One region of the Gordonia sp. SL306 genome, then DNA from elsewhere that is predicted to be linked to it. Evidence: predicted binding sites of a transcription regulator. Region 1 holds the regulator's gene; the other holds the start of a gene.
The links. The regulator LexA, encoded in region 1, represses DNA repair genes until DNA is damaged. The targets are predictions, from matches to a motif close to CGAACANNTGTTCG.

Region 1 (6,289 bases):
CGGCCATTGGCCCGCACCTGATCGGCGATCGCCTGCTGACGTTCTTCGGCGTACACGGATGTCCTCGTCTGTTGGAATCTGTGGATTTCAATGTTGCTATATCTGTGTTTACGCCTGTTTATGTTGACAAGTCAAGGTTTTCTTGTAACTTGAATCACATAACTTTCAGTTACGGGCCCATTCCACATGCGCTCCGCTGCTCGATACAGGCCAGTGAGTCCGGGACGGGATCGGTTCCCGGACCGACGGACAGATAGGACTTCGGTGACACAGACACAGGTTTTGCAGGGGACACCGGTGGTGGCCGGAAAGGCCTTCGGTCCGGCCATCTGGCCGGGCGCCCGCCCGGAATACGACCCGAGCGCAGAGGACGCCGTCGCCGAGGACGAGCGTGAGGTCGAGACCAAACGCTTCACCGACGCCGCGGCGGCGGTGGCGGGACGGCTCCGGGAGCGGGCCTCGCATGCCTCGGGCGCCGCGTCGGAGGTGCTCGTGGCGACCGCCGGCCTGGCCGAGGACCGCGGTTGGGTCGGTGCGGCGTCGGCGTTGATCGCCAAGGGCACCCCCGCGCCGGCTGCGGCCGTGGCGGCGACCGAACAGTTCGCCGCGATGTTCACCAAGCTCGGCGGACTGATGGCCGAGCGGGTCACCGATCTCAACGACGTCCGCGATCGGGTGGTCGCCGAGTTGCTCGGGATACCCGAGCCCGGCGTACCGGAACCGCCCGTGCCGTCGGTGCTGCTCGCCGACGATCTCGCCCCGGCGGACACCGCCGGGCTCGATCCGACGCTGATCACCGCGCTCGTCACGCGTCTCGGAGGTCCCACGAGTCACACCGCGATCATTGCCCGCCAGTTGGGGATTCCATGCGTGGTGGCAGTGGGTGAGCTCGCCACCGTGGCCGTCGGCACCACGGTGCTCGTCGACGGCACGGCGGGCACTCTGGAGGTCGAACCCGACGAGGCGAGGGCGCTGGCCGGCGTCGACGAGAGTCGTCGCAAGGCCGCCGCGGTGGCGTCGTGGACGGGACCCGGGACGACCGCGGACGGGCATCCGGTCTCGGTGCTCGCGAATGTCGCCGACGGAGCGTCGGCACGAAACGCATCCGGTCATCCCGTCGAGGGTGTCGGATTGTTCCGCACGGAGCTGGCGTTCCTCGAGCGGGCCGAGGCCCCGACGATCGCCGAGCAGACAACGTTGTACCGCGAGGTGATCGACGCATTCGCCGATCAGAAAGTGGTGATCCGGACGCTCGACGCCGGGTCGGACAAGCCGCTCAAATTCGTGACCCAGCTCAACGAGGCCAATCCGGCGCTGGGTGTGCGGGGCAATCGCATCGCGATCGACCATCCCGAGATCCGCGCGGCGCAGCTCGATGCGATCGCAGCCGCTGCTCAGGAGAGCGGAGCCACGCCATGGGTGATGGCCCCGATGATCGCATCGCCTTCCGAGGCAGCGGAATTCGCGGGCGAAGTGCGGCGCCGTGGATTGATCGCGGGGGTGATGGTCGAGGTGCCCGCCGCTGCGATCCTGGCTCCCGCGATCATGGCGGAGGTCGACTTCGTCTCGATCGGCACCAATGATCTGACGCAGTACACGATGGCCGCGGATCGGATGTCCGCCGAACTCGCCACACTGACGGATCCGTGGCAGCCTGCGGCGCTGGCACTGATCGACATGGTTGCCCGCGCCGGTCAGGCGGCGGGCAAACCGGTCGGAGTGTGCGGTGAGGCGGCCGCCGACCCGCTGCTGGCATGTGTACTCGTCGGCATGGGCGTCAGTTCATTGTCCGCGGCGCCCGCCGCGGCTGCGCCGGTCGGGGCTCGCCTCTCGGAGGTGACCCTCGACCAGTGCCGGTCAGCCGCGCAAGCAGTGCTGAAAACCGCCGATCCCGCGGAGGCCCGTGCGGTCGCGGCCGCGGCGCTCGGTGGCTGACTCTCGGCCGCCGATCCTCACACGCGCCGCATCACGGTGACGACCTTGCCGAGGATCGCGGCCTCGTCGCCCGGGATGGGATCGAAGAGGTCGTTGTGCGGCATCAGCCACACGTGACCGTCCTTGCGCTTGAACGTCTTCACGGTGGCCTCGCCGTCGATCATGGCCGCGACGATGTCGCCGTTGTCTGCGACGTTCTGCTGCCGGACCACGACCCAGTCGCCGTCGCAGATGGCGGCGTCGATCATCGACTCGCCGACGACGCGCAGCAGGAACAGCGATCCCTCTCCGACCAGTTCTCGAGGTAGCGGGAACACGTCCTCGACGGCCTGCTCGGCCAGGATCGGTCCGCCTGCGGCGATCCGCCCGAGCACGGGCACGAACGTCGGTGTGGGCAATTCCTGACCGTCGGCCAGTCCGGCCGCCGCGCCGCCGGGCGGGGTGTGGTCGCCGTCCTGGATGTTGACCGCGCGCGGCCGGTTGTGGTCGCGCTTGAGCAATCCCTTGCGTTCCAGGGTGCGGAGTTGATGCGCCACCGACGACGTGGACGTCAGTCCGACGGCGTCGCCGATCTCGCGGATGCTGGGCGGGTAGCCACGCTCTCGCACGGACTGACGGATGAACTCCAGGACCCCGCGCTGCCGGGCGGTGAGAGCCGCCTCGGCGACCTCGGGTTCGGCGACGACGGGTGCCGGCTCCGACGAGTCGTCGGGGGCGTCTGCGGTCTCGTGGATCCCGCGGGTGGCTCCACGCCGCCCGCCGGCCTTGTCGCTCATCGCTGAGTCCTTCCTGTCGGCTGTTGCATCGTCGGCTGCCGCCGGAACCGGGTTCGCCTCGCAAAATCGCTGGTCGATCGGTTGTCTCACGGCCGAGGTTAACCGAACCTGCCGACAGGTTCAAACATTTGTTCGACGCGTGTCGAGACTTTGTCGGCGCAGCGTGCTACAAATCGAACATGCGTTCCATCGAACATGTGATCGAGGGAACGGTCGATTCGGATCCCAGGAGGACACGATGAGCACAGCCACCTTGACCCGCGAGACGTCCGTCCGCGAGACACCCGCGCGCCACGTGCCGAGCAGTGGCACCCTGACCCGCGAGACACCGGCGCTGGCGCCGCGACGGCCGGTCACCTCCGGCGTCGGTTCGCGTCCGAGGCGCGGCGCGAGGGTCGAGCCGACCCGTCCGGCCGACCGTCGTCCGGACGGTCGATACAACGCGGGCACGACGATCGTCGGCACCCGGTGTGCGGCACCGGCAGATGAGCGGCGGGTCTACGCACGACGTCGTGCGGCCGCGCTTGCCGTGCTGGTCGGGGGAGCGCTGGCCGCGCTCGTCTGGGTCGTCGCGATCGTCGGGTCGAACTACGCCGCGTCCGTCGCCCCGCAGCCGGTGGGCACCGAGGTGGTGCACGTCCGGCAGGGCGACACCCTGAGCTCGATCGCCGATCGGGTGGCGCCGGATCTGCCGCGCCAGTCGGTCATCGATCAGATCGTCGAGCGCAACGCCTTGGCCTCCTCGGGACTCCGGGTCGGTCAGGCACTGATCGCGCCCGCATACCGCTGAGCAACGGACGGTATTCTCATGGCACAGGTTCCAGCCGGAAACCGGCACGGCGTAGCGAGCATCCGGTGCGCCGGAGTGTCCCGAGACGTGCGTGAGGACAACATGCGCTGCCCGTTTTGTAAGAACGAAGACACCAAGGTCATCGACTCGCGTGTCGCCGATGAAGGGCAGGCGATCCGACGGCGCCGTTCGTGTGCGGAGTGTGGTCGCCGGTTCTCGACGGTGGAGAGCGCCGTGCTGTCGGTGGCGAAACGCAACGGGGTCACCGAACCGTTCAGCCGCGAGAAGGTGATGCGCGGAGTTCGTCGGGCCTGCCAGGGGCGTGCCGTGGCCGAAGACGCCCTCGCCCAGCTCGCGCAGCAGGTCGAGGATGCGGTGCGCGCATCCGGATCGGCCGAGATCCCCAGCAACGAGGTGGGATTGGCGATCCTCAAACCGTTGCGTGAGCTCGACGAGGTGGCCTATCTCCGATTTGCGTCGGTGTACCGCTCGTTCGACTCGCTCGAGGACTTCCAGCGCGAGATCGACGACCTGCAGGGCGACCTGACGCACGAGAAGACAGTGGACGCTGCGGGGCCGACCGTCTCCGAATGACGGCGTCGGAGCGGTGCGCTCAATGGAACACGTCCAGTGCGCGCATCGCCCGCTTCTCGGAGATCGGATAGGCGGTACCGAGTCGCTGCGAGAAGAGACCGACCCGGAGTTCCTCGACCATCCAATGGGCATACTCGTTGAAGGCATCGCGCCGGCCGACGGGGAGCTGCGCGACTCGCTGATTCCAGTGTGCGATCACCCGGTCGACCGCGGCGAGGGCATCGCGATCGCGGGTCGTTGATCCCATGAGATCGGCCAATCGATTCTCCGCCGCCTGGAGATAGCGAGGGATCTCGGTGAGATGTCTGCGTGGGGTCGCGGCCACGAATCCGTCGAAGACGAGGTTCTCCAGTTGCTCGGCCACGTCGTCGGCAGCGACGGACCCGCTGTCCTGGTCGATCTCCGATCGGAGGGGGGCGAGATGCCGGAGAATGTCCGTGGCGAGCGCGAAATACTCAGGGGCCGCGTCGGTCACAGTCGTTCTGAGGTCATCGCGGAGCCGCGCGAACTGGCCGGGCGTCCGGATGACGGTGAGGTCTCGGGTGGCCACGGCGTCACGGACCGCGCGCCGGGTGCAATCGGCCGGCAGATCGTCGGGTCGTCGATACGGGCTCTGACTCAGCGCCAGCCGTCCGGCCGGGTCGAGGGTTCCGGTGATCTTCTTGGGGAGCGTCGGGATCGTCGTCTCCAACAACACGATCACCGCGTCGGTCAGCTTGCGGTCGCGTTCGGCCGCGGTGACGGACTCGGTCCGCGTGACACCGGTTGCCCGTCCAGCGTCGTCCCGCACGACGTCGAGTCCCGGATAGCGGGTGATCGTCTGGCCGGCAACCGTTGTGGTGGTGGTGTCGGGTAGATCGCCGATGCCATCGTCGGTCCAGGAGGTGTGGACGGCGCGGGGACGTGAGGTGTCGTCGTGCCCGGCGAAACCCTTCTTCAGGTCGGCCAGTGACTTGCCACTCGCGACCACCGTCCCGGCGCGGTCGGTGACGGCGAAGTTCATCGTCAGATGGGCAGGGACGCGATCGAGGGAGAAGTCACCCGGGGACACGGTCATGCCGGTGATCGAGGTGAGCTCGCGGGACAGACCGGTCACCAGTGGCTCCGACCGGGGTGTCAATCGCGAGACCGCGAGGTCGGCGAAACGCTGGGCGGGTGCCATCGACTTGCGCAGGGCCTTGGGCAGTGATTTGACGAGCTCGGTGGCGAGTTCGGAGCGCAGGCCCGGGACCGACCAGTCGAAGCCTGCGGGTCGTACGTGATCGAGTAGCGGCCGGGGGATCACGACGGTGACCCCGTCGTCGGGAGCTCCTGGCTCGAACCGGTAGCGCAGTTCCAGGCGGGTCTCGCCCTGCTGCCAGGCTCCGGGAAAGTCGGTGTCGGCCACCGTGACATCGGCCGCCACATCCTCCGGCTTCAGATCGAGCAGGTCCGGATGCTCTCGGCGCGTCTTCTTCCACCAGGTGTCGAAATGCCGCGCCGACACGACGTCGGCGCCGACCCGGGCATCGTAGAACTCGAAGAGCTGTTGCTCGCTGATCACCAGATCGCGACGACGCGCGCGATGCTCGACGTCGGCGGCCGCCTCGAGGAGATCCCGATTGCGGTGGAAGAACACATGATCGGTGCGCCAGTCGCCCTCGACCAGGGCGTGGCGGATGAACATCTCCCGTGAGGTCGGCGGATCGATCGCGCCGTAGGGAACGCGTCGCTGGGCGACGAGGGTGACCCCGTAGAGAGTAACCCGCTCGTAGGCCATCGCCGACGCGCGCTTGGCCGACCAGTGCGGCTCGCTGTACGACCGGCGGACGAGGTCGCCCGCGAGTTTCTCGGCCCAGAGCGGATCGATGCCGGCGACGGTGTGCGCGAACAGCCGTGAGGTCTCGAGGATCTCAGCGGCCATGATGAAGGGAGGTGGTTTACGGGCGAGCGACGAGCCGGGGAAGATCGCCAGCGATGTGTTTCGGGCACCGATGTAGTCGCGTGAATCGCCCTGGCGGACTGCGATGTTGCCCAGCAGTCCGGACAGGATCGAACGGTGGATGGCGTCGGCGTCGCGTGGCGACGCGGTGGCGGTCCAATCGAGGTCGGAGACGATCCGTGACAACTGGCGATGGAGTTCCTGCCATTCCCGGATTCGCAGGAAGTGGAGGAACTCGCTCTCACACATCCGTCGGAACCGATTACCGGACAA
Region 2 (6,289 bases), 2.5 Mb from region 1:
GGAGAGGGACGCCATCCGTTTGCCCATCCGGCGTGCCGGGATCACGAACACCGGCAGCAGCACCAGGGCGAGCAGCGTCACCTGCCAGCTGATCGCGATCATCACGCCCAGCGTCAGGACCAGGGTCACCGCATTCGACACCACGCCGGACAGCGTGTCGCTGAACGCTCGCTGCGCTCCGATGACGTCGTTGTTGAGGCGGCTCACCAGGGCGCCGGTTCGCGTGCGGGTGAAGAACGCGACCGGCATCTTCTGCACGTGGTCGAACACCGAGCGGCGCAGATCCAGGATCAGTCCCTCGCCGATGTTGGCGGAGAACCAGCGCGTCCCGATGCCCGCTGCCGCCTCGATGACGGCGATGAACGCGATGACCAACGCCAAGCCGGCGATCGCACCACCGCTGCCGCCGCCGGTGATCAGGTTGACCACCCGTCCGGCCAGCAGTGGAGTCACGACCGTCAGCAGTGCGGTCAGCACCGACAGTCCGAGGAACACGGCGATCCGGCGCCGATGTGGCCTCGCGAACTGCGCGATACGTCGCAGCGTGGTGCCTCGCTCGCCCCGGAGGTTCCGTGCCTCCGGCGCGTTCATCGATTTGTACATGGTGTCCCAGCCCACCGATTCCATGCTCATGACGACCACCGTAGAACCTCAAGTTCACTTGAAGTCCAATCGGCGCTCACGCGAGTTGCGCGAAACGCTGTTCCGTCGACGTCAGCAGGGCTGCGCGACGCTCGTTCCCGGCGGCGGTGACATTGGCGTAGTTGTGCCAGCGCAGGTTCTTCACGCCGATCTTGCCGAAGGTCCCGCGGAACATGATCTTGGTGACCGGGTCGCCGAACCACCAGCGGTAGACGGGATGCGGGGTGGTCATCACGGTCTGTACCGACACGCCCCGCAACTCGGTCATCAGGTTGCGAAACGGATTGCCTCGCGCACCCTCGATCTCCTCGTAGGCGATGCCCTTGGTGAGGACCTTGTCGAGGAACCCTTTCGTCGCCGCGGGCATCGCCTCCCACCAGATCGGGAAGACGAACGCCAGGTGATTCGCGGCCAGCACACGCCGTTGGTAACCGGCCACCACCGGGTCGGCGACCTGCTGCAGGCGCCACGCTCGCAGGTCGTCGGCGGTCATCGCCGGGTTGAAACCGTCCGCGGCGAGGTCGATGACGTCGACCTCATGGCCGGCGGAGCGGGCGCCTCGGATGGCCGCGTCGGCGACGGCGGCGGAGAAACTGCGCTGGTGCTCGACGTCGGCCGAGGACGTGAGCGTGTACGGGTGATCCAGGACGACGAGAGTGCGCATGGTTCGGGCCTCCGATAAAGGTTCAGGATTCAACAGTTGTAACTACAACTGATACGCCTTGAACTGTTGTCGGTCAAACTTTTGTTACCGTGATCGTCGTGCCGAACGACAAGGACCTGCCCGAACTGCCCGACGACTTCGCGCGGTTCTGGTTTCTGCTCCGCAGGGTCGCGGGCCTGATGGATCGCACCGGTGACGCGCTGTTCCGCAGCGGGCTCGGTATCTCACTGCCGCAGTTCCTGGTGCTCTCGACGATCGACGCGTTCCCGAATCGGCTCAATCAGCAGATGATCGCGGACCGGCTCGGGTTGACGAAGTCGACAGTCAGTCGCCAGATCGACAACGGAGTGGCGGCCGGGCTGATCGTGGTATCGCCGTCGCCGAGATCGCGCCGGGAGAACGAGATCGCCCTCACCGAAGCTGGTACTGCGACGGTGCGTCGCGGCGACGAACTCTTCGACGAGGCGCGGTCGCGTTTCCCCGAGATCTCGCCAGGCGACATGGCTCGTGTCATCGACACCTTGGCCGCCTTCGACCGGGCGTTCGAGGCTATGGGCTGAGAACTGGTCTCGTCCTCCGCTTCGCGGCGTTGCCGGTTGCGTTCGCGTTCGCGGCGTCGGCGGGCATGTTTGGCCGCCACCCGGCTCGTGGAGCGATTCTCGTTCCCTGAGGAGCGAGCGTGCGAGCGTCTCGAAGGGTCGGCGTCGTCGCCGGGTGGCACTTTGAACCGAATCCGCCGCAACCCGGGGAACAGGATGTCCAGGTTCTCCGGATCGCCCGGGATCACCAAGCCTTCGGGGGTGATGAACTCGGTCCTCAACGCGCCGTGTCGGTCACGGTACTGGTCGTCGACCCAGTCGCCGAAGGTCTTGAGCAGGTGCCAGAAGCGGTCTTTGGCGTTGAGGTTGTCGGGCAGGGTGTGACCACCCGACGCCGGATCGTCGTGGTCGAACTCTTCGACGTGGTCGAGGTCGGCGTCGAACGCGGACACCTCCGACCCAGGAATGACGCTGGAGCCGTCCCGAATCCGCACGAATGTGTCCAACGCGGCCGTCGGACGGTACGGATCCGACGGCAGATGGGCCGCCACGGTGAACGAGCCGTCCAGATTCTCCGGCGTCCCTTTCGGCACGAGCGGCTTGATCACGGCATCGGGCCGCGCGGCCAGATCGCGGGCGTGCTCGTCGGATATGACCCCGTGTCCGGCGATGTAGCCGGCGTTGTCGGCGTCACCATTCAGAGTGGATTCGTCGACGACCACGTGGATGACAACCTTGGGCTCGGTCAGCGCGACGGCGCCCGGTTCGGGGATGACCGCGTCGCAGTCCTCACGTCGGCATTCACACTCGAACGCAGTGCCAGTCAACAGCGCGAACGTGGCATCCGAACGTCGTTGCTGCGTGGTGCGCGGATCGTGCTCACACGCGCACGCGGCCAGCGCCTTCACAGACCCGTCCGACAGGCATGCATTCTCCGCCGACATCGTCGCCGAGAACTTCGCCATCCCATCGGGCAACGGTCGGGTGGATACGCCCCGCGCGTCCACGGCTTTCTGCCGGCGCTCACGCACCGCATCAGGATCGTGTCGGTAGACGATCCTGTCGACCATGTCGCGCAACCGCTCCACCGACCACGCACCCTCGTGCAGATCCAGGCAGGCAGCGATGTCGGCATCCACCACGGCGGCACAGTCATGACCGTCAACCAGATCGGTGCGCGCGATGATCGACGTGACCCGCTCCGCCGAGATCCGCCCGTCCCGCAACCGCTCGGCCACCTGCGGCAACCGATCCCGCAACGCATCCGAAGCTGATCGCGATCCGCGCCGCACAATCGGCGAACCCATCCACCAACAAGAGATCGTGCGGATCCGACTCGGTACCCACCAACCGCGCATGCAACTCGGCGGCCACCCGATAATCGCGCCACGCCAAAAACGAGCGACCGCGTTGGGCTGAGACCAGGCTGCCGATCAGATCATTGGTGTCAGCCTCGCCGAGCTCAGCGACGTCGACCCGACCGGTGAAAAAGGCAGGCAGATCTGGCCACGGCGAGACCTCACCCCACCACGACGACAACCTCCACGCCGGACCCGACACCAGACACGCCTCTCAGAGAACGAATGAACACCGTCGGGACCGTCACTCGGCATTCACATTCTCTGAAAGACCAAGCCGCCGAGCCCTACTGGGCCCTGCAGCGGCTTGCTCCGGTACTCACATCAACTCGTCGATCCCGTTGACAAGAACTCTATGTCACCCCACCGACAGATTTGATCGTGACAACAGCGCGCCTGGGTCGCCCGGCTCCGGACCCCGGCGCGCTACGGTCCGGGGGTGGCGAAGGTGCGCGCAGCGTGGTGGGTGTTGGCAGTGCTCGCAGTGGCTTTCACCGTGTGGTTCGCCGTCGAACCCGTGTCCCTCTGGTCGCTGTCGTGTTCGAAAGGCGGCGTGCTGTACGAGCCCGGTACGCGCAGCGGGGCCACCTGTGACGATTCGATGGTCCATGCCCTGGGCGCCGGGCCGCTCGTCCGACTCGGACTGCTGCTGGCCGCGCCACCGGTGGTGGCGGCCCTCGCGATGCGGTGGTGGGTGTCCTGGCTGGCCGTCATCGCGCTGGCCGGACTCTCGTTCGCGGGTCTGGCGAACTGGGCGAGCTTCTGGCTCTTGTCAGTGCTTGCCGGCGCGCCGATGACCCTGGTCGCATTGATCATCGCGGCGGCGCATCTGGGTGTGAAGGCACGGCTGGATTCCCCGCGTTCGTCGACCGGTGGCAGCGCGACCCCACGGCCCTGAGTAGGTTGGAACAGAGTGATCGATCGGTGAGGAGTCCGCGCGCTCGACAAGCCGCGGCCGTCAGGAGCGAGGTAACACGTGGCAGCAGAACTCAAGCTCGGTTTCAAGGCGTCGGCGGAGCAGTTCGATCCGCGTGAGCTGGTGGAGATCGCGGTGGCCGCCGAGGAGCACGGCATGGACTCGGTCGCGGTCAGCGACCATTTCCAGCCGTGGCGGCACAACGGCGGGCACGCCCCGTTCTCGCTGGCCTGGATGGCAGCGGTGGGGGAGCGGACCAAGCGGGTGCAGATCGGGACGTCGGTGATGACCCCGACGTTCCGCTACAACCCGGCGGTGATCGCGCAGGCCTTCGCGTCGATGGGGTGCATGTATCCGGGACGCATCATGCTGGGCGTCGGCACGGGCGAGGCCCTCAACGAGTACGCGACCGGCTTCCAGGGCGAATGGCCCGAATTCAAGGAGCGCTTCGCCCGGCTGCGTGAGTCGATCAAGCTCATGCGCGAACTGTGGACCGGCGAGGAGATCAACTTCGACGGCGAGTACTACAAGACCCAGGGCGCGTACATGTACGACGTGCCCGAGAAGCCGATCCCGGTCTACGTCGCTGCGGGTGGACCGGTGGTGGCACGCTACGCCGGACGCGCGGGAGACGGTTTCATCTGCACCTCGGGCAAGGGAGCCGATCTCTATCAGGAGAAGCTGATCCCTGCGGTCAAGGAGGGTGCGGAGAAGGCCGAGCGCGACTTCGACGCCATCGATCGGATGATCGAGATCAAGATCTCCTACGATCCGAATCCCGAACTGGCACTGGAGAACACCCGGTTCTGGGCGCCGCTGTCGCTGACCGCCGAGCAGAAGCACAGCGTGAACTCGTCAACCGAGATGGAACGACTGGCCGACGAACTGCCCATCGAGCAGGTGGCCAAACGGTGGATCGTCGCGTCCGATCCCGACGAGGCGGTGGAGAAGGTGAAGTTCTACACCGATTGCGGACTCAACCACCTGGTGTTCCATGCGCCCGGCCACGATCAGCGTCGCTTCCTGGAGAACTTCGAGAAGGACCTCGCGCCCCGGCTGCGCAAGCTGTCGGCCTGAGCGTGTTCAGACGGCCGACCGCAGCAGACTGACGACGCGGTCGGCCGCCTGACTGCCCGCGACCCGGTGATGACGCCGCATCCAGATCGCGCGGGTCGGGGTGGGGTCTTCGATCGGTAGCGCGACCACCTCGTCGGGCAATCCGACGAGGGCGAGCTCCGGGACGACGGTGAGCCCGACGCCGGCCGCGACGAATCGGATCGCGGTCGGATAATCCTGCGTCTGCACGCCGAAGTCGGGGGTGAACCCGATGGCGGTGCACGCATCGAGCAGCGCCTGCCGGCACGGCCCGCGGGCGATGTCGTTGTCCACCCACGATCGCGTGGCGAGTTCGCCGAGGGTGACCCGGCCCGCGTCGGCGAGTGTCGAATCCGAGTGCACCACAGCGTAGTACGGCTCGGTGACGAGGTGCTCACACTCGTAGCCGCCCAACGTCGAGCTCGCCGCGCCGTCCACGTAGACCTCGACGTCGGGTCCGGGCGGGGAGTCCTCCGCGAGTTCGACGAGACGCAGGTCGAGTCGGATGTCGGGGAACTCCCGGGTGATGGTGGCGACGATCGGGGGAATCCAGGTGGTCCCCGCCGACGCGAAGTAGCTCACCGAGAGGCGCCCCGCCCGACCCTGACGGAGGTCGCCGACGATCCCGTCGAGTCGTGCGAGGTGGTCGAACACGGCTGCGGATTCCTCGGCGAGGATGAGCCCGTCCTGCGTCGGCAGCACGCCGCGACCATCGCGTTCCACCAGCGCCAGGCCGGTCTCCCGTTGCAGTGCGGAGATGTGCTGGCTCACCGCAGACGACGTGTAACCCAGTGCCCGGGCCGCGCCGCCGATCGAACCTTCGGCGACGACGGCCCGGAAGACGCGGAGACGGTGAGGATCGACCATGAGCCGAAACTACAGCAGCGCTTAATTGTCCACAACGAATAGTCGCTTGTGCTAATCACTTGCTCCAGCGATGCTGGTTGGCATGCTGACGCGCACCTCCGATCCGATCTATCGGTCGGCAATCGCCGCAACCGTCACAGTAGTGCTGTGGGCATCGGCCTTCGTGGTGATCCGCGACCTCGGGCCGATCTTCTCGCCGGGCTCGATG

Region 2: the regulator LexA is predicted to act here: its motif matches at 3,276-3,289, upstream of OVA31_RS08690 (DUF222 domain-containing protein).

The regions. Positions count from the first base shown of each region.
Region 1 is NZ_CP113063.1:4,745,236-4,751,524, forward strand. Features, by position in the region: gene OVA31_RS21740 (DeoR/GlpR family DNA-binding transcription regulator) at 1-56, opposite strand, end outside; gene OVA31_RS21745 (putative PEP-binding protein) at 265-1,935, shown strand; gene lexA (transcriptional repressor LexA) at 1,953-2,711, opposite strand; gene OVA31_RS21755 (LysM peptidoglycan-binding domain-containing protein) at 2,950-3,501, shown strand; gene nrdR (transcriptional regulator NrdR) at 3,604-4,095, shown strand; gene hrpA (ATP-dependent RNA helicase HrpA) at 4,115-6,289, opposite strand, start outside.
Region 2 is NZ_CP113063.1:1,901,369-1,907,657, reverse strand. Features, by position in the region: gene OVA31_RS08700 (ABC transporter ATP-binding protein) at 1-633, opposite strand, end outside; gene OVA31_RS08695 (NAD(P)H-dependent oxidoreductase) at 680-1,306, opposite strand; partial or broken gene OVA31_RS24750 (MarR family transcriptional regulator) at 1,486-1,644, shown strand; gene OVA31_RS08690 (DUF222 domain-containing protein) at 1,587-3,152, opposite strand; gene OVA31_RS08685 (hypothetical protein) at 3,643-4,101, shown strand; gene fgd (glucose-6-phosphate dehydrogenase (coenzyme-F420)) at 4,180-5,196, shown strand; gene OVA31_RS08675 (LysR family transcriptional regulator) at 5,203-6,081, opposite strand; gene OVA31_RS08670 (DMT family transporter) at 6,164-6,289, shown strand, end outside.